DNA from 2 places in the Alloalcanivorax venustensis genome. Region 1 is predicted to be linked to the other one. Evidence: predicted binding sites of a transcription regulator. Region 1 holds the regulator's gene; the other holds the start of a gene.

Region 1 (10,270 bases):
AGTCCGGCACATCGGCAACCACGTGCGCAACATGCTGCGCGACGCCCTGGACGCCTTCGCCCGCTTCGACGCCGACAAGGCCGTGGAAGTGGCCGCCGAGGACAGCGAAGTGGACCTGGAGTACCGCTCCGCCATGCGCGCCCTGGTGACCTTCATGATGGAAGACCCGCGCGCCATCTCCCGGGTGCTCAACATCATCTGGTCCCTGCGCGCCCTGGAGCGCATCGGCGACCACGCCCGCAACATCGGCGAGCAGGTGATCTTCCTGGTCAAAGGCACCGACGTGCGCCACATCTCCATCGACGAAATGGAAAAAGAAGTCCGCAAAAAGGACTAACCCCTGTCCGGGCCCGCGATGAATGCGGGCCTTGTGGAAGCGTCCTGTAGGAGCGGCCTGTGGGAGCGGGCCCCGCCCGCGAAAGGGCGGCTACGCCGCCCGGCAGGATTCCAGAGACCTTGAAAAAGATCGGCGTCTGCTCCAATATATCCGTAATTCCGAATATACGAATATAGGCTCCCACCGCGCCATGACCAACCTCACCGCCACCAAACTCTGCAAATGCCTCGGCGACGACCTGCGCCTGAGCCTGGTCTGCCTGATGGACGTGCAGCGCGAGATCTGCGTCTGCGATCTGGTGGACGCGCTGGACGCCCCCCAGTCCACCATTTCCCGGCATCTGGCTCAGCTTCGCCAGTGCGAACTGGTGGTGGCGCGCCGGCAGGGCACCTGGATGCATTACCGCCTTAACCCCGAGTTGCCGGAGTGGGCACTCACTGTCATCGAAACCCTGGCCGAGCCGGCCCGGGCACAACTGGGCCTGCGCACACCGGCGCCGGTCTGCTGTTAATGGAGACTCCCATGGAACTGCCCCTGAACGTGCTGTTTCTGTGTACCGGCAACTCCTGCCGGTCGATTCTCGGCGAAGCGCTCGCCAACCACCTCGGCGAAGGCCGCATCCGCGCCCGCAGCGCCGGCAGCCAGCCCACCGGGCAGGTGCACCCGCGTGCCCTGGCGGTGCTGGAACGCCACGGCGTGCCGGTGGACCAGCCCGCCTCCAAGTCCATGGACGATCTGGAAGGCCAGCGCTTCGACGTGATCATTACGGTGTGCGACGCCGCCGCCGGCGAGGCCTGCCCGGTGTGGCTGTCCGAGGCCGCCAAGGTGCACTGGGGCATCCCCGATCCGGCCGGCGCCGAGGGCAGCGACGACGAAATCGACGCCGTCTTTGAGCGCACCTACCAGCGTCTGCGCCAGCGCCTGGAAAAGCTGGCGGCACTGGACCTCGCCGCCACCACGCCGCTCGGCCTGGTCGCCTCCATGCAGAAGATCCACCGCGAGCTGGGTCAGGAATAAAGGATCGCAATCGATGCCGTTTTTTGAGCGTTTTCTCAGCGTCTGGGTGGGGCTGGCGATCGTCGCCGGCGTCGCCCTCGGACTGGCGGTGCCGGGCCTGTTCCAGGCGGTGGCCGCCTTCGAGGTAGCCCATGTGAACCTGGCGGTGGCGGTGTTCATCTGGGTGATGATCTACCCGATGATGATCCAGATCGACTTCGCCGCCATGAAGCGCGTCGGCGACAAGCCCAAGGGCCTGCTGCTCACCCTGGTGGTGAACTGGCTGATCAAGCCGTTCACCATGGCGGCGCTGGGCTGGCTGTTCTTCAAGGTGCTGTTCGCCGACATGGTGGACCCGCAGACCGGCAGCGAGTACATCGCCGGCATGATCCTGCTGGGCGTGGCGCCGTGCACCGCCATGGTGTTCGTGTGGAGCCACCTCACCAAGGGCGACGCCAACTACACCCTGGTGCAGGTGTCGGTGAACGACGTGATCATGGTGTTCGCCTTCGCCCCCATCGCCGCGCTGTTGCTGGGCGTCAGCGACATCACCGTGCCCTGGGACACCCTGGTGCTGTCCACGGTGCTGTACGTGCTACTGCCGCTGGTGGCCGGGGCGCTCACCCGGCGCTGGCTGAGCGGGCGCGGCGGTGAGAAGGCGGTGGACGATTTCGTGCACGCCCTCAAGCCGGTCAGCATCCTGGGCCTGCTGGCCACGGTGGTGCTGCTGTTCGGCTTCCAGGCGGAGACCATCCTCGCCAAGCCCCAGGCCATCGTACTGATCGCCATTCCGCTGCTGATCCAGACCTACGGTATCTTTCTGGTCGCCTTCGTCGCCGCCCGCTGGCTGCGCCTGCCCCATAACGTGGCCGGTCCGGCCTGCCTGATCGGCACCTCCAACTTCTTCGAGCTGGCGGTGGCGGTGGCGATCAGCCTGTTCGGGCTGTCCTCCGGCGCCGCCCTGGCCACGGTGGTGGGCGTGCTGGTGGAGGTGCCGGTGATGTTGTCGCTGGTGGCGATTGTTAACCGCACCAAGCACTGGTTTGAGGACGGCGGTGAGCAGTGAACAGTTAAGAGTGAACAGTTAAGAGTGAACAGCTAAACCAAAAGTGTTGAAGTTATCGCCATGACAGACCTTTTTAATCTCGACGACAACTGCTTCCAGGTTCCCGGCGTGGACCGCGTGTTCCAGGATCAGCCGTCCACTCACAAACCCCGGATTCTGTTGCTTTACGGGTCCCTGCGGGCGCGCTCGTTCAGCCGTCTGGCGGTGGAGGAGGCGGCACGCCTGCTGGAGGCCATGGGCGCCGAAACGCGGATCTTCGACCCGCGCGGGCTGCCGCTGCCGGACGCCGAGCCGGCGGAGCACCCCAAGGTCCAGGAACTGCGCGAGCTGGCGCAGTGGTCCGAAGGCATGGTGTGGTGCTCGCCGGAGCGCCACGGCGCCATGACCGGCATCATGAAGGCGCAGATCGACTGGATTCCGCTGGCGCTGGGCGGCGTGCGCCCCACCCAGGGTAAAACCCTGGCGGTGATGCAGGTGAGCGGCGGCTCGCAGTCGTTCAACACCGTCAATCACCTGCGCGTGCTGGGCCGCTGGATGCGCATGGTGACCATCCCCAATCAGTCGTCGGTGCCCAAGGCGTTCCTGGAATTCGACGACAACGACCGCATGAAGCCGTCCCCCTACTATGATCGTATAGTCGACGTCATGGAGGAGCTGGTGAAATTCACCCTGCTGGTCCGTGATCGCAGCGACTACCTCACCGATCGATACTCCGAACGCAAGGAGAGCGCGGAAGAGGTGTCCCGCCGGGTCAATCAGCGCACCATGTAAGCCCGTACCTGGCCAAAAGGGGAAGCCATGCCCGCCGAAACCCTGTCCCGCTTCCCCCTGGCGGTGATTGTCGCCGCCCAGTTTCTGGGCACCTCGCTGTGGTTCAGCGTTAACGGCGTGGGGCTGTCCCTGGGCCAGGAACTGGGCCTCACCGAGACCGACCTGGGGCGCCTCACCATCGCCACCCAGGCGGGCTTTATCCTCGGCACCCTGGCGCTGGCGGCCACCGGCCTGGCCGACCGCTTCCGCGCCAGCCGGGTGTTCGCGGTAGCGGCGGTCCTGGGCGCGCTGATCAACGGCGCCTTCGTGCTGGTGGCCTGGCAGCCCGCGGCAGCACTGGTAATGCGCTTCGCCACCGGGCTCTGCCTGGCCGGTATTTACCCCCTGGGCATGAAGCTGGTGATCAGCTGGACACCGCGTCACACCGGCGCCGCCCTGGCCTGGCTGGTGGGCATGCTGACCCTGGGCACCGCCGTGCCGCACCTGTTGCGCGGCGCCACCCTGGGCCTGCCCTGGCAGTGGCCGCTGCTCACCGCCTCGCTGCTGGCGCTGGTGGCGGCGTGGCTGATCCGCGCCCTGGGCGACGGCCCCCATCTGCCGCCGCCCGGCCGGAAGAAGCCGCTACGCGAAGGCTTCGCCGCCTTCGCCAGTGGCGATTTCCGCGCCGCCGCCCTGGGCTACTTCGGCCATTGCTGGGAGCTCTATGCGTTCTGGACGCTGACACCGCTGCTGGTGGCCCGGGAGCTGCAGCGCCTGGGCGCCGATCAGGCGCTGGTGCCGTGGCTGGCGTTCCTGGTGATCGCTTTGGGGCTGGTGGGCTGTGTTTATGGCGGTCGTGTCAGCCGCGGGCGCGGCAGCCTGTGGGTGGCGAGGGCGGCGCTGGCCGTATCCGGCCTGCTGTGCCTGGTCTATCCGCTGCTGGGAAGTCTGTCCCCTTTTCTGCTGCTGGCGCTGTTGCTGCTGTGGGGCTTCACGGTGATCGCCGATTCGCCGCAGCTTTCCGCCCTGGCCGCCGCCACCGCGCCGCGGGACCGGGTCGGCTCGACCCTGGCGGTGATGAACGCCATCGGCTTCGCGCTCACCATTCCGGCGATCTTCCTGGTCTCTGAGTTCTGGTCGGCGCTGGATCTGCGCGTCGCCTGGCTGCTGTTGCCGGGGCCGGTGGTGGGGTTGTTCTACCTGTGCCGGGCGCGGCTATAGCTGGGATTCCAGCGCCACCGCCACACTTTCCCCGTCGTCCCCCAGCCACAGCTGCCCGTCCTGGATCATGGCGTTCAGGCGCATCTGGCGGTGGGCCAGGGACGCCAGCGCCGCTTCGGTTTCCGGCATCACGCGCAGCACGGTGAGGTTGTCGAAGCGGTCCAGCTTGCGGCCCAGGGCCTCGCGCCAGGCCAGCGGCGCCTGGCGGCCGTAGGTGTAGACCACCACGGCATCGGCCAGGCCGCAGGCCTTGCGCAGCCGCTTCTCATCCGGCATGCCCAGCTCGATCCACTCTTCCAGGGTGCCGTTGGGGTGGTGCCGCCACAGATCCGGCTCGTCGGTGGACGACAGGCCCCGGGTGAAGCTCAGGTCCTCGTGGGCGTGGCGGGCGAAGGCCATCAGCCGCAGCATCATGCGGGCCTCGGTTTCCGAGGGGTGCAGCGCCACCGTCAGGTTATGGGTGGCGTAGTAATCCCGGTCCATATCCGAAACGGTGAGTTCGGCTTTGTAGATGGTGGCGGTAAGGGCCATGGCATAGCTCGCTGTGATTCGCGGTCAGATCAACGCCCAGACGCCGAAGGCGATGAACAGCGCCGCGCTGATCCGGTGGGCCCAGGTCTCGAAACGCTCGCCGGCGAGGCGGTGGGCCACCCAGATCACCGGCAGGTTGGCGGCGATCATACCCGCTGTGGTGCCGAGAAGCACCGGCCAGAACTCCTGAAAGCGCACTGCCAGGGCCACGGTGGCCACCTGGGTCTTGTCGCCGATCTCGGCGATGAAGAACAGGATCAGGCTGGTGAGGAAGGGGCCGAAGCGGACACTCTCGTCCACGCCCTCGTCCTTATCCGGGATCAGCATCCACAGCCCCAGGGCGATAAAACTGCCGCCCAGAATCCAGGTCAGCCAGTCCGCCGGAATGGCGTCGGCCAGCCAGTCGCCGAACCAGACACTGAGGCCATGGTTGACCAGCGTGGCGACCACCACGCCGGCGAGGATCGGCCAGGGCTTGCGGAACCGGCACACCAGCGCCAGCGACAGTAACTGGGTTTTATCGCCGATTTCGCCCAGGGCGACCAGCAGGGTGGAAGAGAGAAAAGCGTCCAACGGAAAACCTTACAGGGGCGGGACCGAACGATTACCAGAGACACTGCCCACCGATCCCGCCCCCGCGGAATGCAGACAATGTCTCAGGTCTCGTCGATCCATCCGCCGATGCGGCGGAGGACACGGCCACCATGCGCATTGAGGCGCAAATATGTTGACGACCGTCCAGGGTGGGAACCCGGGTGACTACTCCCCCAAGACGGCGGAAACCTTAGCCGCGGCAGGGATTTAAATCAAGCGCCGAACAGCCAGCCGCTGATCAGCCGGCCCGGCGCCAGGGTACCCAGCCCGGCGCCCACCAGCCCCAGATAGGCACCCACCAGGAAATTACGGTGCGTATCCAGGCGCCGGCGGCGCACCGCCAGCATCGAGATCACCAGGCACACCAGGGTCCACACGGACAGCAGATGTATCACGCTGAACGGCCCCAGCAGCGCCAGGCCGCCGCTCAGCCAGAACGACGACACCGCCGTGACCACCATGGCCAGCACCCACGACCAGCCGAGCCAGCGGTGCCGCCGCGACCCCTTCGCGGACAGCAACTGCACGGCACCGAAGACCAGCGCCCAGAGCGCCGCGACGAGATGAATCCAGACCGCCACCATCACTTTTCTCCCCCGGCGGGCTGGGCCCGTACCGGCTTAATGTGTATGCTGTGAACATAAGATAGAAAAGGATGTGTACAGTGTCAACATCAAACAAGGATCCCTCTCCGGACCGCTACCACCACGGCGACCTGCGCCGGGCCCTGGTGGACGAGGCCCTGGTGCTGCTGGCGGAAAGCGGCGACGGCGGCTTCAGCCTGCGCGAGCTGGCCCGCCGGGTGGGCGTCACCGCCAACGCCAGCTACCGCCATTTCGCCAACAAGGACGCGCTGCTGCAGGCGCTGGCGTCGGAGGGGTTCCGGCGCCTCAGCGCCGCCCAGCGCGAGGCCGAAGCGCGGGCGGAGGGCGACGAAAAACTGCTGGCCGGGGGGCGCAGCTATATTCGCTTCGCCCACGCCAACCCGGCGCTGTTCCGCTTGATGTTCAGCGTGATTCCGCCGCACCGCCGCGAAGACGAGCTGCGCGAGGCCTCGCGGGCGGCGTTCGAGACCCTGCGCCAGGCGGTGTCGCGTGGCTGGCCCGGCGGCGAGCCGGACCCGGACAGCGTGACCCGGGCGGCGCTGCGCGCCTGGGCGCTGGTGCACGGGTTGGGGCAGTTGCTGCTGGACGGTCAGCTGGACTGGCTGGAGGAGGATCCGCTGGGGCTGGCGGAGGCGGTGCTGGCGGACACCGTCTAGCGCTATACTGCCGGCCCGCGCCAGGCCCACGTCAGGAGAGCCCATGAGCGACGACCGCTTTCTCGATATCGAAACCAAACTGGCCTACCAGGAAGACCTGGTGGCCAGCCTTAATCAGATCGTCAGTGACCAGCAGCGCAAGCTCGACGAGCTGGAAGCCGCCTACCGCAAACTGGTGGACCGGGTGGTGGAGCAGAGCGAGGAGCTCGCCGCCCTGCGCATCGAGGACGCCCCGCCGCCGCACTATTAAAACGCCGGCGGACGGTCAGCCGCTGGCCAGGGCGGTGGGCTTGCTGACCAGCCGGCTGGCGGGGAAATGGCAGGTGAAGTTGCTGCCGCTGCCGAGCTCGCTTTTGATCTCCAGCTTGCCGTTATGGCGGATCATCACATGCTTGACGATGGCCAGCCCCAGGCCGGTGCCGCCGGTCTGGGTGACGCGGCTGTTGTCCGGCCGGTAAAAACGCTCGGTGAGGCGGGGGATGTGCGCCGGGTCGATGCCGATGCCGTTGTCGCGCACCGAAAGGTGGGCGCCGTCGGCGTCCTGCCACCAGTGAATGCGGATCACGCCGTGGGCGGGGGTGTATTTCACCGCGTTGACGATCAGGTTGCCGAAGGCGCTTTCCAGTTCCGCCGGGTTGGCGATCAGGCGGGCGCTTTCCGGCACGTCCAGCTCGATGGTCTGCTGCTTCTCCGGCGCCAGCGCCAGGGCGCTTTCGCGCATGCGCTGCAGCATGCCGTGCACCGCCACCGCCTGTTGCAGGTTGTCCGCCTCGGTGTTCTCAAGGCGCGACAGCAGCAACAGGTCCTGCACCAGCGCCTCCATGCGCTGGCTCTGGGCGTCCATTTGCGTCAGCGCCCGGCGCAGCCGGGTCTGCTCCTCGGGCACCGTGTCGAGCAGCGTTTCCAGGTAGCCCTTGAGCACCGTGAGCGGCGTTTTCAGCTCATGGCTGACGTTGGCCACGAAGTCCTTGCGCATCTGTTCCAGGTGGTGAATGCGGGTCACGTCCCGGGCCAGAATCAGCTGATCGCCGACGCCGAACTCGGTGATGCGCAATTGCAGGATGCGGTTGTCGTCCACCGGCGAGGGTATCTCCAGCGGTTCGCGGAAATCGCCCTGGGTCAGGTAGTCGGTGAAACGCGGGTGGCGGATCAGGTTGGTGAGCGGCTGGCCCAGGTCCTTGTCGGCGCGGAAGCCGAGATGCCGGCCGGCGGCGTGGTTCCAGTATTCCAGGTAGCCGTGCTGGTCGATCAGCACCACCACGTCCTCCAGGGCGTTCACCGACTGCTGGGCGCGCACGATGATGCTCTGCAGGTTGTCCTGGGCGCGCCGTTCCTTCTGGAAAAGGTGCTCCAGGCGGGTGTAGAACTCACCCCAGAGGCCGACGCTGTCCGGCGGTTCGGTGTGCTCCTCGCGCACCAGCCAGGCGTACAGGGCGAACAGCTGCCGGGTGCTCCAGATGATATACAGCGACAGGCCCGCCACCAGCGGCCAGATGCTGCGCAGGGCCAGACAAACCGCCACGGACACCGCCACCAGGATGACGATGCGGTTCACTTCCTTGCCGAGACTGGCTTTCATGCCCGCCGGATCTTTCATTCACCGCCCTTCCGGCTCCGTTGGTCCGCGTCGCGGACCCGATCATTATGACGCCTGACTGGACTTCACCGAGAACCGGTAACCGGTCCCGCGCACCGTCTGGATGAAACCATCGAACCCGTGCGGCGACAACGCCTTGCGCAGGCGCCGGATGTGCACGTCGATGGTACGGTCTTCCACGTAGACGTTGGCGCCCCACACCTGGTCCAGCAACTGGGTGCGCGAGTAGGCCCGCTCCTGGTGGCTCATAAAGAACTCCAGCAGGCGGTATTCCGTGGGGCCCATGTCCACCGGGTCGCCGTTGGCGCTGATCCGGTGGCTCACCGGGTCCAGGCACAGGCCTTCCACGTCGATGGCTTTCTCCGCCGCCACCACCGAGGTGCGGCGCAGCACCGCCTTGATGCGCGAGATCAGCTCGCGGGTGGAAAACGGCTTGGTGATGTAGTCGTCGGCGCCCACGTCCAGGCCCTGGATCTTGTTGTCCTCTTCGCTCTTCGCCGTAAGCATGATGATCGGCACTTCGGCGGTGGCGTCCTCGCGCTTGAGGCGCCGGGCCAGCTCGATACCGCTCACCGACGGCAACATCCAGTCCAGCAGCACCAGGTCCGGTCGCTCGTCGACAATGTACTCGTGGGCGCGCTGGGCGTTGTCCGCCTCCAGCACGTCGAAATCCGCCAGCTCCAGCGCCACCGCCACCATTTCGCGGATCGCGGGTTCGTCGTCAACAATCAGAATTCGATTACGGGACATGGCTTATTCTCAGGGGTTGCCCATTTAAGTGCCCCTATTACATTGCCTTTTTATGACATGATGATGACAACTTTGCACGCTTCTCGCGGCGGCGGCGACCCCGCCGCCCGCGATCACGGGCCGGGCGCGGCCAGCAGGTATTGAAAATAAAGTCCCGCGAACACGCTGGCCCCGGCCCAGTGGTTGCTTAGAAAAGCGTGGAAGCAGGGCCAGGGCTCGCGGTAGCGGATGCGCCACTGCTGATGGGCGAAGCCCGCCGCCATGCCGGCCAGGCCCAGATACCAGGGCCAGGTGAAGCCCAGCCGCTGGCCGAGCACCCACAGCGCCACCAGGGTCAGCACCTGCAGCGCGCCGACCATCACCTTGTCCAGATCACCGAACAGGATGGCGGTGCTTTTAATGCCCACCTTGAGGTCGTCTTCCCGGTCGCACATGGCGTATTCGGTGTCGTAGGCCACCGTCCACAGCAGGTTGGTGGTGAACAGCAGCCAGGCGATTTCCGGCACGCTCTCGGTCTCGGCGGCGAACGCCATCGGAATCGCCCAGCTGAAGGCGGCGCCCAGGAACAGCTGCGGCAGATAGGTAAATCGCTTGGTGAAGGGGTACAGCACCGCCAGCCCCAGGCCGCCGAACGACAGCACCAGGGTGAAACGGTTGAGGCACAGCACCAGGCCCAGCGCGATCAGCCCCAGGGCGGCGAACAGCATCAGCGCCTGGCGGGCGGACAGGGCGCCGGTGGCCAGCGGCCGGCCCCGGGTGCGCGTGACATGACCGTCGAAGTCGCGGTCGGCGAAATCGTTGATCACGCAGCCGGCGGCGCGCATCACGAACACCCCCAGCACGAAAATGACGATGTGTTTGAGGCTGGGCGTGCCGCCGCCGGCGATCCACAGCGCCCACAGGGTGGGCCACATCAGCAGCATGCTGCCGATCGGCCGGTCCAGGCGCATCAGCTGGATCCAGGGCCAGAGAGCGGGGTAGCGGTGTTCCACGAAAGCCAGCATAGGCGTCCTCAGCGATCCATGTCCTCGACCCGCCGCCATAGCGCGGGCAGGAAGTGCTCGGCCACCAGCAAGGGCCGGCCGCGCTTGATGAACCGGGATTGTCGCCCCCAGCAGGGCGTCTGGCCAGAGGGGGCGGCGCCGTGGCGCACCCAGACCCGGTCAC
Region 2 (10,270 bases), 220 kb from region 1:
AGGAGGGTCTGGATGTATTCGGCCAAGTTCGCGCCATCTTCATCTCTCCTCCTGTAACCAAGACCCAAGAATGTTAAAAACAGACAGGGGTCCAAGGGATGCGTATTCAAAGGGTCGGGGCAGGCGCCGCCGTCATGGGGTTGCTCTGGGCGATGTCTTCGCCAGTGAGCGCCCATGAGCTGCAACCGGTTAACGTGACCGGCCAAACCCAGCAACAGCCGCCGCCGGTGGCGGCCTCGGAAGGCCGGGTGGACGGTGACGAATTGCGCACCCGTCCGATTCTGAGAACCGGGGAGGTAATGGAAACGGTGCCCGGGCTGATCGCCACCCAGCATTCGGGCAGCGGCAAGGCCAATCAGTACTTCCTGCGCGGTTTCAATCTGGATCACGGCACCGATTTCAATACGTCGGTGGACGGCATGCCGGTGAACATGCCCACCCACGGGCACGGCCAGGGCTACACCGATATCAATTTCCTGATTCCGGAAATGATCGATGACGTCTACTACCGGAAGGGGCCCTATTACGCCGGCGTGGGCGACTTCTCCGGTGCCGGTAGTGTGGATATCCGCACGCGCACCCGCGCCGAAGGGCAGCGTCTAAAGCTCACCGCCGGGGGCGACGACTATTACCGGGCGCTGCTGTACGGCGGCTCGGCGGTGGGCGACGGCGACCTGGTCTACGCGCTGGAGAGCCAGACCTACAACGGCCCCTGGGAGGACGTCAGCGAAGACGTGGAGAAGTATAACGGTCTGCTTCGCTATGGCTGGAACCAGGGCGATACCCGCTACACCACCACGGTGATGGGCTACAGCAACCGCTGGAACAGCGCCGATCAGATCCCCCGGCGGGCGGTGCGCTCCGGTCTGATCGATGAGCTCGGCTCCCTGGATGAGGACGCCGGCGGTGAAAGCGAGCGCTATTCTCTGTCGCTCTCCTGGAGTAACCCGCGCCAGCAGGGCACGATTTACGCCATCGACTACGGGCTCAATCTTTGGTCCAACTTCACCTACTTCCTGGACGATCCGGCCAACGGCGACGAGTTCGAGCAGGTGGATGAGCGTGGCGTCTATGGCGGTGAGGTGTCGTTCAATAACGATCTGCGTCTGGCCGGCATGCCGGTGACCGGCCGCTGGGGGCTCAGCCTGCGGTACGACGACATCCGCGATGTGGGCCTGTTCAGCAGCGCCGGGCGGCAACGTATCGGCACGGTGCGTCGCGACGAGGTGTCGCAAACCGCCGCCGGAGTGTTCGGCAGCCTGGAGTTTCAGCTCGCCGAGCGCTGGCGGGCCACCGCCGGGCTTCGCTATGACCACTATTACTTCGATGTGAACGACCGCGCCGGCATCAACGAAAACGGCGTCGACCTGTCCGCCAATTCCGGCAATGCGGACGACGGCATCGTCAGCCCCAAATTCAGTTTGGTGTGGCTGGCCAGCGAACAGGCCGAGTATTACCTCTCAAGTGGTTTCGGCTTCCACAGTAACGACGCCCGCGGCACCACCATTGAAGTGGACCCGCTGGACGGTTCGGCGGCGGAAAAGGTGGATCCGCTGGTGCGCTCGCGCGGCGAGGAGCTGGGCGCGCGTTTCTACCCGGCACGGAATCTGGAGATGTCGCTGGCGCTGTGGCAGCTGCGGCTGGATTCGGAGCTGCTGTTCGTGGGCGACGCCGGCAACACCGAGGCTGGGCGGCCGAGCCTGCGGCGCGGGGTGGAGTTCAATGTGTTCTATAACCCCACCGATTGGCTGTCCCTGGACCTGGAGCTGGCGGCCACCCGTGCCCGCTACCGGGATGATGAACCCGGAGAGGGGGACTATGTGGAAGGCGCGCCCGATCGGGTGATTGGCGCCGGCGCCCACTACCATAGCGGCCACTGGTTCGGCGGTTACCGTATTCGGCATCTGGGCCCGCGGCCGCTGGATTCATTCTCGGATCAGGAGTCGTCCAGCACCACCATTCAGAACGTCAAGGCGGGTTGGCGTGGCGGCGATTGGGAGCTGGCGGTGGAGGTGCTGAATCTGGCCGATTCCGGCGACCACGATATCGATTACTTCTACGCGTCCCGCCTGCAGGGCGAGCCGGCGGCGGGGGTGGAGGACCTGCACTACCACCCGATTCTGCCGCGCACCTGGCGGCTGAGCGTGCAGCGCGCGTTCTGAACCCCGGCCCTGAAACGAAAAACGCCCCGGCGATCACCGGGGCGTTTTTCGTAACGGGGCCTTGTGGAAAGACCGCCGCTGTTACTTGCGCTTCATGGAATCGAAGAATTCCGCATTGGTCTTGGTCTGCTTCATGCGGTCGATCAGGAATTCCATGGCGCCGATTTCGTCCATCGGATGGAGGACCTTGCGCAGAATCCACATCTTCTGCAGCTCGTCCTCGCTCACCAGCCGCTCTTCGCGGCGGGTGCCGGAGCGCTTGATGTTCATGGCCGGGAACACACGCTTTTCCGCCACCTTGCGGTCCAGGTGCAGTTCCATGTTGCCGGTGCCCTTGAACTCCTCGTAGATCACTTCGTCCATCTTGGAGCCGGTCTCCACCAGGGCGGTGGCGAGGATGGTCAGGCTGCCGCCTTCCTCGATGTTCCGCGCCGCGCCGAAGAAGCGCTTGGGCTTTTCCAGGGCGTGGGCGTCGACACCACCGGTGAGCACCTTGCCGGAGCTCGGCTGCACGGTGTTGTAGGCGCGCGCCAGACGGGTGATGGAGTCGAGCAGAATCACCACGTCCTGTTTGTGTTCCACCAGCCGCTTGGCTTTCTCGATCACCATCTCGGCGACCTGCACGTGGCGGGCCGGCGGTTCGTCGAAGGTGGAGGCCACCACTTCCCCGCGCACCGTGCGTGACATCTCGGTCACTTCCTCGGGCCGCTCGTCGATCAGCAGCACGATCATGTGCGTTTCGGGGTTGTTGCGGGCGATGGACTGGGCGATACCCTGGAGAAGCATGGTCTTACCGGCTTTGGGCGGCGCCACGATCAGGCCGCGCTGGCCTTTGCCGATCGGCGCCACCAGGTCGATCACCCGGGCGGTGATGTCCTCGGTGGAGCCGTTGCCGACTTCCATGACCATCCGCTCGGTGGGGAACAGCGGGGTCAGGTTCTCGAACAGGATCTTGGTTTTGGCGTTTTCCGGCCGGTCGGTGTTGATCTCACTGACCTTGAGCATGGCGAAGTAGCGTTCGCCATCCTTGGGGGGCCGGATCTTGCCGGCGATGGTGTCGCCGGTGCGCAGGTTGAAGCGACGTATCTGGCTGGGCGACACGTAAATGTCATCCGGGCCGGCCAGGTAAGAGCCTTCCGCGGAGCGCAGGAAGCCGAAGCCGTCCTGCAGAATTTCCAGCACCCCATCACCGTAGATGTCCGAGCCGTTCTTGGCGGCTCGCTTGAGGATGGAGAAGATAACGTCCTGTTTGCGGGTTCTCGCCAGGTTCTCCAGGCCGAGTTCCTTGGCAATATCCAGAAGTTCGCCGATCGGCTTCTGTTTCAGTTCGGAAAGATTCATTGGTGTTTTACAGGATGTCCAGAAATGAATTGACGGAATACACCTTGGATTGGTGTCTCTCGATGGTCGGATCCGGGCCGGAGAGCCTCGGAATTTCTTATTGATTCATTTGCATTCGCAGGGGCCGTTTCACGGTCTCCCAAGGTCGGGGACATCGTGGAGAACGGGGCCTGCTTGGCTAAGGCTGACGCATTCAGCGGGAGCGATAAACGATGAAACCCTTGCAAATCATCCGTCGGCGGGGCCTGAATGCCAGGGGCCGGACAGGATAACTATCTCGGAAAAAGGACGCTCAGAAACGTACGAATTAGAGATCCCTGCCAGAGGGTGCGAATACGTTGATTCGGGAATGTACCACCGGGCCGGAGGGCTGTCTAGTCCGGGACGCGCAGTCCGTGAGAGGCAAGGGCGGCCACGGGCCGGAGGGCCCGTGGCGCATTCACCGGCTGGATCAGAGCGTGCTGTCCAGGAACGCGGTGAGCTGGGACTTCGACAGAGCGCCGACCTTGGTGGCTTCCACGTCGCCGTTCTTGAACACGGTCAGCGTGGGGATGCCGCGCACGCCGTACTTCTTGGGCGTGTCCGGGTTCTCGTCGATGTTCAGCTTGGCAATGGTGAGCTTGCCGGCGTAATCCCCGGACAGGTCTTCCAGGATCGGCGCTACCATTTTGCAGGGGCCGCACCAGGGCGCCCAGTAGTCCACCAGAACCGGACCGTCGGCTTTCAGGACTTTCTCCTCGAAATCCGCGTCGGTCACGTTGATAATCTCGCCGCTCATTGAAATCTCCTGCTAGGCTTTCGCGGGATGATGACGCCGACACGCAGCCGACGCCGTCACAGGTCGATTAATATCGGGGTCTGGCGCGCGGATTTCAAGCGCGCCGAACAATGGTGCCGACAGAGCGCGCCTATCGGCGGCGCGCCGAAGCAGCGGGAACGCCCGCGTGGCGCCCGCTCGGGGCCGTTTCACGGCCGGCTCTGGACCGTCAAGGAGAGGGGTTTTGCGACAACCTGAACATCTGGCCGCCATCGATTTGGGGTCCAACAGTTTTCACATGGTGGTGGCCCGGCAGGCCCAGGGCGAGGTGCGGGTCCTGGAAAGTTTGTCCGAAAAGGTGCAGTTGGGCGCCGGCCTGGGGCCCGACAACCGCCTCGACGAAGACGCCCAGACCCAGGCGCTGGACTGCCTGAGCCGCTTCGCCCAGCGCATCAAGGGCATCCCCCGCGGCAATGTGCGCGTGGTGGGCACCAACACCCTGCGCATGGCGCGCAACGCCACCCAGTTCATCGCCCGCGCCGAACACGCTCTGGGGCACGACATCGAAGTGGTGGCGGGCCGCGAGGAGGCCCGGCTGATCTACCTGGGCGTGGCGCACAGCCTCGCCGATGACGCCGGCGCGCGGCTGGTGGTGGATATCGGCGGTGGCTCCACCGAGCTGATAATCGGCGAGCGCTTCGAGTCCACGGAAACCGAATCCCTGCACATGGGCTGTGTCAGCTATGGGCAGCGCTTTTTCGCCGACGGCAAGATCACCGAGGCGGCGTTCAAGAAGGCGGTCACCGCGGCCCGTCAGGAAGTGCTGTCCATCGAAACCAACTACCGCCGTTTGGGCTGGGCCCAGGCGGTGGGCGCCTCGGGCACCATCAAGGCGATTGCCCAGGTGTGCGAGGAGAACGGCTGGAGCACCGAAGGCATCAGCCTGGAGGGGCTCGACAAGGCGCGCCGCAAGGCGATCAAGGCGGGCAGCGCGGACGCCCTGTCGCTGAAAGGACTGCGCGACGACCGCAAGGCGATTTTCGCCTCCGGCCTGGCGATTCTGCTGGGCATTTTCGAGCAGATGGGGCTGGCCCACATGCAGGTGTCCAGCGGCGCCCTGCGCGAAGGCCTGCTGTACGACCTGTTGGGGCGCTTTGCCCATGAGGACGTCCGCGAGCGCAGTGTGCAGGCGCTGATGAATCGGCACCACGTGGAGCGCGCCCAGGCCGAGCGCGTCTGGGAAACCGCCCGGGGCCTGTACCGGCAGGCCGCCGGCGACTGGGATCTCGAGGACGAAGAAGCGCAGGCCACGCTGCGCTGGGCGGCCCTGCTGCATGAGGTGGGGCTGGCGGTGTCGCACAGCCAGTTTCACAAGCACGGCGCCTACCTGGTGTCCAATTCCGACCTGCCCGGCTTCTCGCGCCAGGCCCAGCAGGCGGTGGCGGTGCTGGTGCGCGGCCACCGCCGCAAGGTGCCGCTGTCCACGCTGGCGGAGTGCCCCGAGGATGAACAGGCCCGGCTGCTGCGGTTGTGTCTGCTGCTCAGGCTGGCCTGTCGCATGCACCACGCGCGCAACGGCGCGCCGGTGCCGCCGCTCACCCTGAACGCCGGCGAGCGCACCCTGGAGTTGGTGTTCCCGGCCGGCTGGCTGGCCGAGCACCCGCTCACCCTGGCCGACCTGGAGCAGGAGCAGGAGTTTTTCCAGGCCGCCGGCTACCAGCTCACGGTGACCGACGCCACCTGACGGAGGCGCCGCTCAGGCGCCGCCGGACAGAGCCTCAAGCAGCGCCTGCTGGGCCAGGAACGGGGCCTCGTGCTCGGCCCGCTGCACGCGGCGGTAGATGCCGTCGCCGTGCAGCTCCCAGGCCTGGCCGTTGTCGCGCAGGTAATACTCCAGACCCTGCTCCAGCACCTGCGCCTTGAGCGCCGGTTCGTTGACCGGGAAGGCGGTTTCCACCCGGTTGAACAGGTTGCGGTCCATCCAGTCGGCGCTGGAGCAGTACACCAGGTCCTCGCCGGCGTGGTGGAAATGGTAGATGCGCGTGTGCTCCAGGAAGCGGCCGATCACCGAGCGCACGCGGATGTTCTCCGACAGCCCGGGGATGCCCGGGCGCAGGCAGCAGATGCCGCGCACGATCAGGTCGATCTGCACGCCCGCCTGGCTGGCCCGGTACAGCGCCCGCATGATCTGCTCTTCGGTGAGCGAATTAAACTTGGCGATGATGCGCGCCGGCTTGCCGGCCAGGGCCTGTTCGGTTTCGAAATCGATCCACTGCACCAGGCTCGGATGCAGGGTGAACGGCGAGTGCTTCAGCTGCTTCAGGCGCGCCGCCTTGCCCATGCCGGTGAGCTCCTGAAAGATCTTGTGCACGTCCTGGCACAGGCCTTTTTCCGCCGTCATCAGGCCGTAATCGGTGTAAATCTTGGTGGTTTTGGTGTGGTAGTTGCCGGTGCCCACATGGGCATAGCGCTTGATGCCTTCGCCGTCGCGGCGCACCACCAGCAGCATCTTGGCGTGGGTTTTGTAGCCCACCACCCCGTACACCACCATGGCGCCGGCCTCCTGCAGGCGGCGCGCGCCCTCGATGTTGGACTCCTCGTCGAAGCGGGCGCGCAGCTCCACCACCGCGGTGACTTCCTTGCCGTTACGGGCGGCGGTCTCCAGGTGGTCCAGAATCTCCGAGTTGGTGCCGGTGCGATAGAGCGTCTGCTTGATCGCCAGCACCTTGGAGTCGCGGGCCGCTTCGGCGAGCAGATTGACCACCGGTGAAAAGCTTTCGAACGGGTGGTGCAGCAGGATGTCGCCCTGGTCGATGGCCTCGAAAATGCTCTCGTGCTTCTTCACCGCCGCCGGCAGTTTGGGGCTGAACGGCGGGTAGTGCAGGCGCGGCCGGTTGACGCTGGTGAACATGCGCGCCAGGTTCACCGGGCCGTTCACCTCGTAGGCGTCCTGCTCGGTCAGTTCGAACTGCTCCAGCAGATACTCGATCAGGTCGCGGGGGCAGTTGTCGGCCACTTCCAGGCGCACTTCGTCGCCGTAGCGACGGGACAACAGCTCGCCCTTCAGCGCGCTGGCCAGGTCCTCCACGTCTTCATCCACTTCCAGGTCGGCGTTGCGCGTTACCCGGAACTGATAGCAGCCGGTGGCCTTCATGCCGGGGAACAGGTCGCTGACGTGGGCGTGGATCATCGAGGACAGGAAAATAAAGTTGTCGTTGCCGTCCTCGCAGATCTCTTCCGGCAGCCGCATCAGGCGCGGCAGGGAGCGCGGCGCGGGCACGATGGCCAGGCCGGTGGAGCGGCCGAACGCGTCCTTGCCGTCCAGCGACACAATGAAATTCAGGCTTTTGTTCACCAGCCTCGGGAAGGGGTGCGCCGGGTCCAGGGCGATGGGCGTCAGTACCGGATAAATCTGGTCGCGGAAGTACTTTTTCACCCACTCGGTCTGCGCCGGCGTCCAGTCCTCGCGGCGCAAGAAGTGCACGCCTTCCTCGGCCAGCGCCGGCAGCAGGATGTTCTGCAGAATATGGTACTGACGCTGCACGGCGTCGTGGGTCACGCGGGCCACCTCGGCCAGCACTTCCTCGGCGAGCATGCCGTCCGGCCCCGGGCGCCCGGTGCCGGTTTCCAGACGGTTCTTCAGGCCCGCCACGCGAATCTCGAAGAACTCGTCCATGTTGGAAGAGAAGATCAGCAGGAAATTGAGACGCTCCATCAGCGGATGGTGCTCGTCCATGGCCTGCTCGAGTACCCGTAGGTTGAACTGCAGCAGGCTCAATTCCCGGTTGATGTAGAAGTCCTGATTGCTCAAATCGGGGCCCTGGATACCGGTGTTGGCGTTCATTGCGAGTCCTGAGCTTGGATGCGGAAGGACCTATTGGATGACATTAGCATGACAAGAGGATGACAAGGATCCCTCTTCACTTGCCGGGAATGATAAGTATAATGCGAACGATTATCGTTAGTGGCTTGTCAGCCAACTGTCATTCCTGGGGAAACATCATGCTCAATCAAGATTTCGCCGCCGCGGCGGCTCTGATCACGCTGCTGACCGCGCCGGCGCTGGCCGCCGCCCAGCAGGAGAACAACGCCGGTACCCTGGCGCCGGTGGAAGTGGGCGCCGAAGGCCCCGCCGATGACGGCTACATCAACGTCGACAAGCCGGCCTCCACCGGCAAGCTGGACGTACCGGTGGAGCGCCAGCCGTTCTCCATCGAGACCGTGGACCGGGAGCTGATGGAAGACACCGGCGCCAAGAATATCCAGGACTCCTTGTTGTATATGTCCGGGGTGTATGGCGCTAATTTCGGCTTCGATACCCGCGGCGATTCGGCCATGGTGCGGGGGCTGAGGCCCTCGCTTTACGTGGACGGCCTGCGTGCCAGTTACGGTTCCTACAACAGCGTGCGGCCCAACATCTATGGCCTGGAGCGCGTCGAAGTGCTCAAGGGGCCCTCGTCGGTGTTGTACGGTCAGGCGGAGCTGGGCGGCATCATCAACGGCGTGTCCAAGCTGCCCAAGGCGGAGAAGCAGGGCGAGCTTCGCGCGCAGGTCGGTTCCTACGATCGCAAGGTGCTGGCGGCGGACGTCACCGGGCCGCTGTCCGAAGACGGCAAGCTGTTGTACCGGCTGGTGGCGCTCAAGCGCGACAGCGGCACCCAGGTGGATTACGTGGACGACAACGGATACGTGTTTGCGCCCTCGCTGACCTGGCTGCCCTCCGACGACACCACCATCAGCCTGCTCTTCAACAGCCAGGAAAACACCGGTGCGGTGTCCGCCCAGTTCCTGCCCACCCAGGGCACCCTGGAGCCCGGTCCGCAGGGGGACATCGGTTCCGAGACGTTTGTCGGCGAGCCGGACTGGGACCGCTATGACCGCCGCAAGGACGAAGTCACCCTGTTCGTCGATCACCGCCTTAACGACACCTGGGGGATCGCCACCACTGCCCGCTATACCGAAACCGAGACCGAAACCCGGGAGCACTGGGCCAATATCGGGGCGGCACCGGCCGCCGACGGTACCATCGGCCGCACCATTTACATGGCGGACAAAGGCACCGAGATCTTCAATGTGGATGCGCGGCTGGAAGGCGACCTGCGCCTCGGTGCCACCCGGCATACCCTGGCCATCGGTGTGGATCGACAGAACGCACTGTGGACTGAAGACAACAGTTTCAGCGCGACCGGCGGCGGCACCGATCTGAACGTTTATGACCCGCAATACGGCAATGTGAATTACGCGGTGCTGGATCCGGAAGATAAAGACGACAACCGCATCAGACAAACCGGTGTGTACGTGATCGACCATATGGAGATCGACCGTGTGGTGGTATCCGGTGCGCTGCGTTACGACGATACCACCACTACGGTGCTGGGCACTGACGGCGTCGATACCGATACCGACGACACCGCCACCACTGGGCGGCTGGGCCTGATGTACCGGTTCGATTCCGGCCTGTCGCCGTACATCAGTTACTCGGAATCCTTCGTGCCCAACCTCGGCCTGGACGGTTTCGGCGAAAGCCTCGATCCGACCACCGGCGAGCAGCGCGAGGCCGGTGTGAAGTACCTGTCCCAGCGTCACGGACTCGCCGTCACGGCGGCCTGGTTTGATATCGAAGAAACCAATCGCGTTGTTGACGGTGCCAATCCGCAAAGCGTCGAGCAGACCGGCGCCGTGGTGGACGGCTGGGAGGTCTCGGTGAAAAAACGGCTGGGCAACGCCAGCGTTCTGGCCAACTACACCAAGCTGGACGCCCGAGAGGATGAGACCGGTGAGCGGCTGGCGTACGTCGCTGAAGAGAGCGCTTCGGTTTGGGGCAAATACGAACTGGAAAGCGGTTTCCGCTTCGGTGCCGGGGTGCGCTATGTCGGCGATACCGTGGGCAGCGACTACGGTAGTGGTGCCGGTCCGGAAGTACCGTCCGTGACGCTCTACGACGCCATGGTCGGCTACCGCACCGGCCCCTGGGACTTCACCGTGACCGGCAAGAACCTGGCGGACAAGG

What was found. Region 1 encodes PhoB, which activates phosphate uptake and scavenging genes when phosphate is short. Its sites were predicted from a motif close to TGTCATANNNNTGTCANA; they were not measured.
Region 2: ppk1 (polyphosphate kinase 1) is a predicted target of PhoB. The motif match lies at 8,141-8,158, and genes of this name have one in related genera.

What each region holds. Positions count from the first base shown of each region.
Region 1 covers NZ_CP179934.1:719,993-730,262, forward strand. Annotated here, with positions in the region: gene phoU (phosphate signaling complex protein PhoU) at 1-337, shown strand, start outside; gene ACMG4O_RS03415 (metalloregulator ArsR/SmtB family transcription factor) at 528-848, shown strand; gene ACMG4O_RS03420 (arsenate reductase ArsC) at 860-1,354, shown strand; gene arsB (ACR3 family arsenite efflux transporter) at 1,368-2,399, shown strand; gene arsH (arsenical resistance protein ArsH) at 2,460-3,170, shown strand; gene ACMG4O_RS03435 (MFS transporter) at 3,198-4,370, shown strand; gene ACMG4O_RS03440 (YaeQ family protein) at 4,365-4,901, opposite strand; gene ACMG4O_RS03445 (TMEM165/GDT1 family protein) at 4,926-5,474, opposite strand; gene ACMG4O_RS03450 (DUF2306 domain-containing protein) at 5,708-6,079, opposite strand; gene ACMG4O_RS03455 (TetR/AcrR family transcriptional regulator) at 6,160-6,756, shown strand; gene ACMG4O_RS03460 (SlyX family protein) at 6,800-7,006, shown strand; gene phoR (phosphate regulon sensor histidine kinase PhoR) at 7,022-8,353, opposite strand; gene phoB (phosphate regulon transcriptional regulator PhoB) at 8,399-9,103, opposite strand; gene ubiA (4-hydroxybenzoate octaprenyltransferase) at 9,217-10,107, opposite strand; gene ACMG4O_RS03480 (chorismate--pyruvate lyase family protein) at 10,116-10,270, opposite strand, start outside.
Region 2 covers NZ_CP179934.1:937,465-947,734, forward strand. Annotated here, with positions in the region: gene ACMG4O_RS04495 (TonB-dependent receptor) at 135-2,162, shown strand; gene rho (transcription termination factor Rho) at 2,244-3,503, opposite strand; gene trxA (thioredoxin TrxA) at 3,955-4,281, opposite strand; gene ppx (exopolyphosphatase) at 4,505-6,004, shown strand; gene ppk1 (polyphosphate kinase 1) at 6,017-8,104, opposite strand; gene ACMG4O_RS04520 (TonB-dependent siderophore receptor) at 8,263-10,270, shown strand, end outside.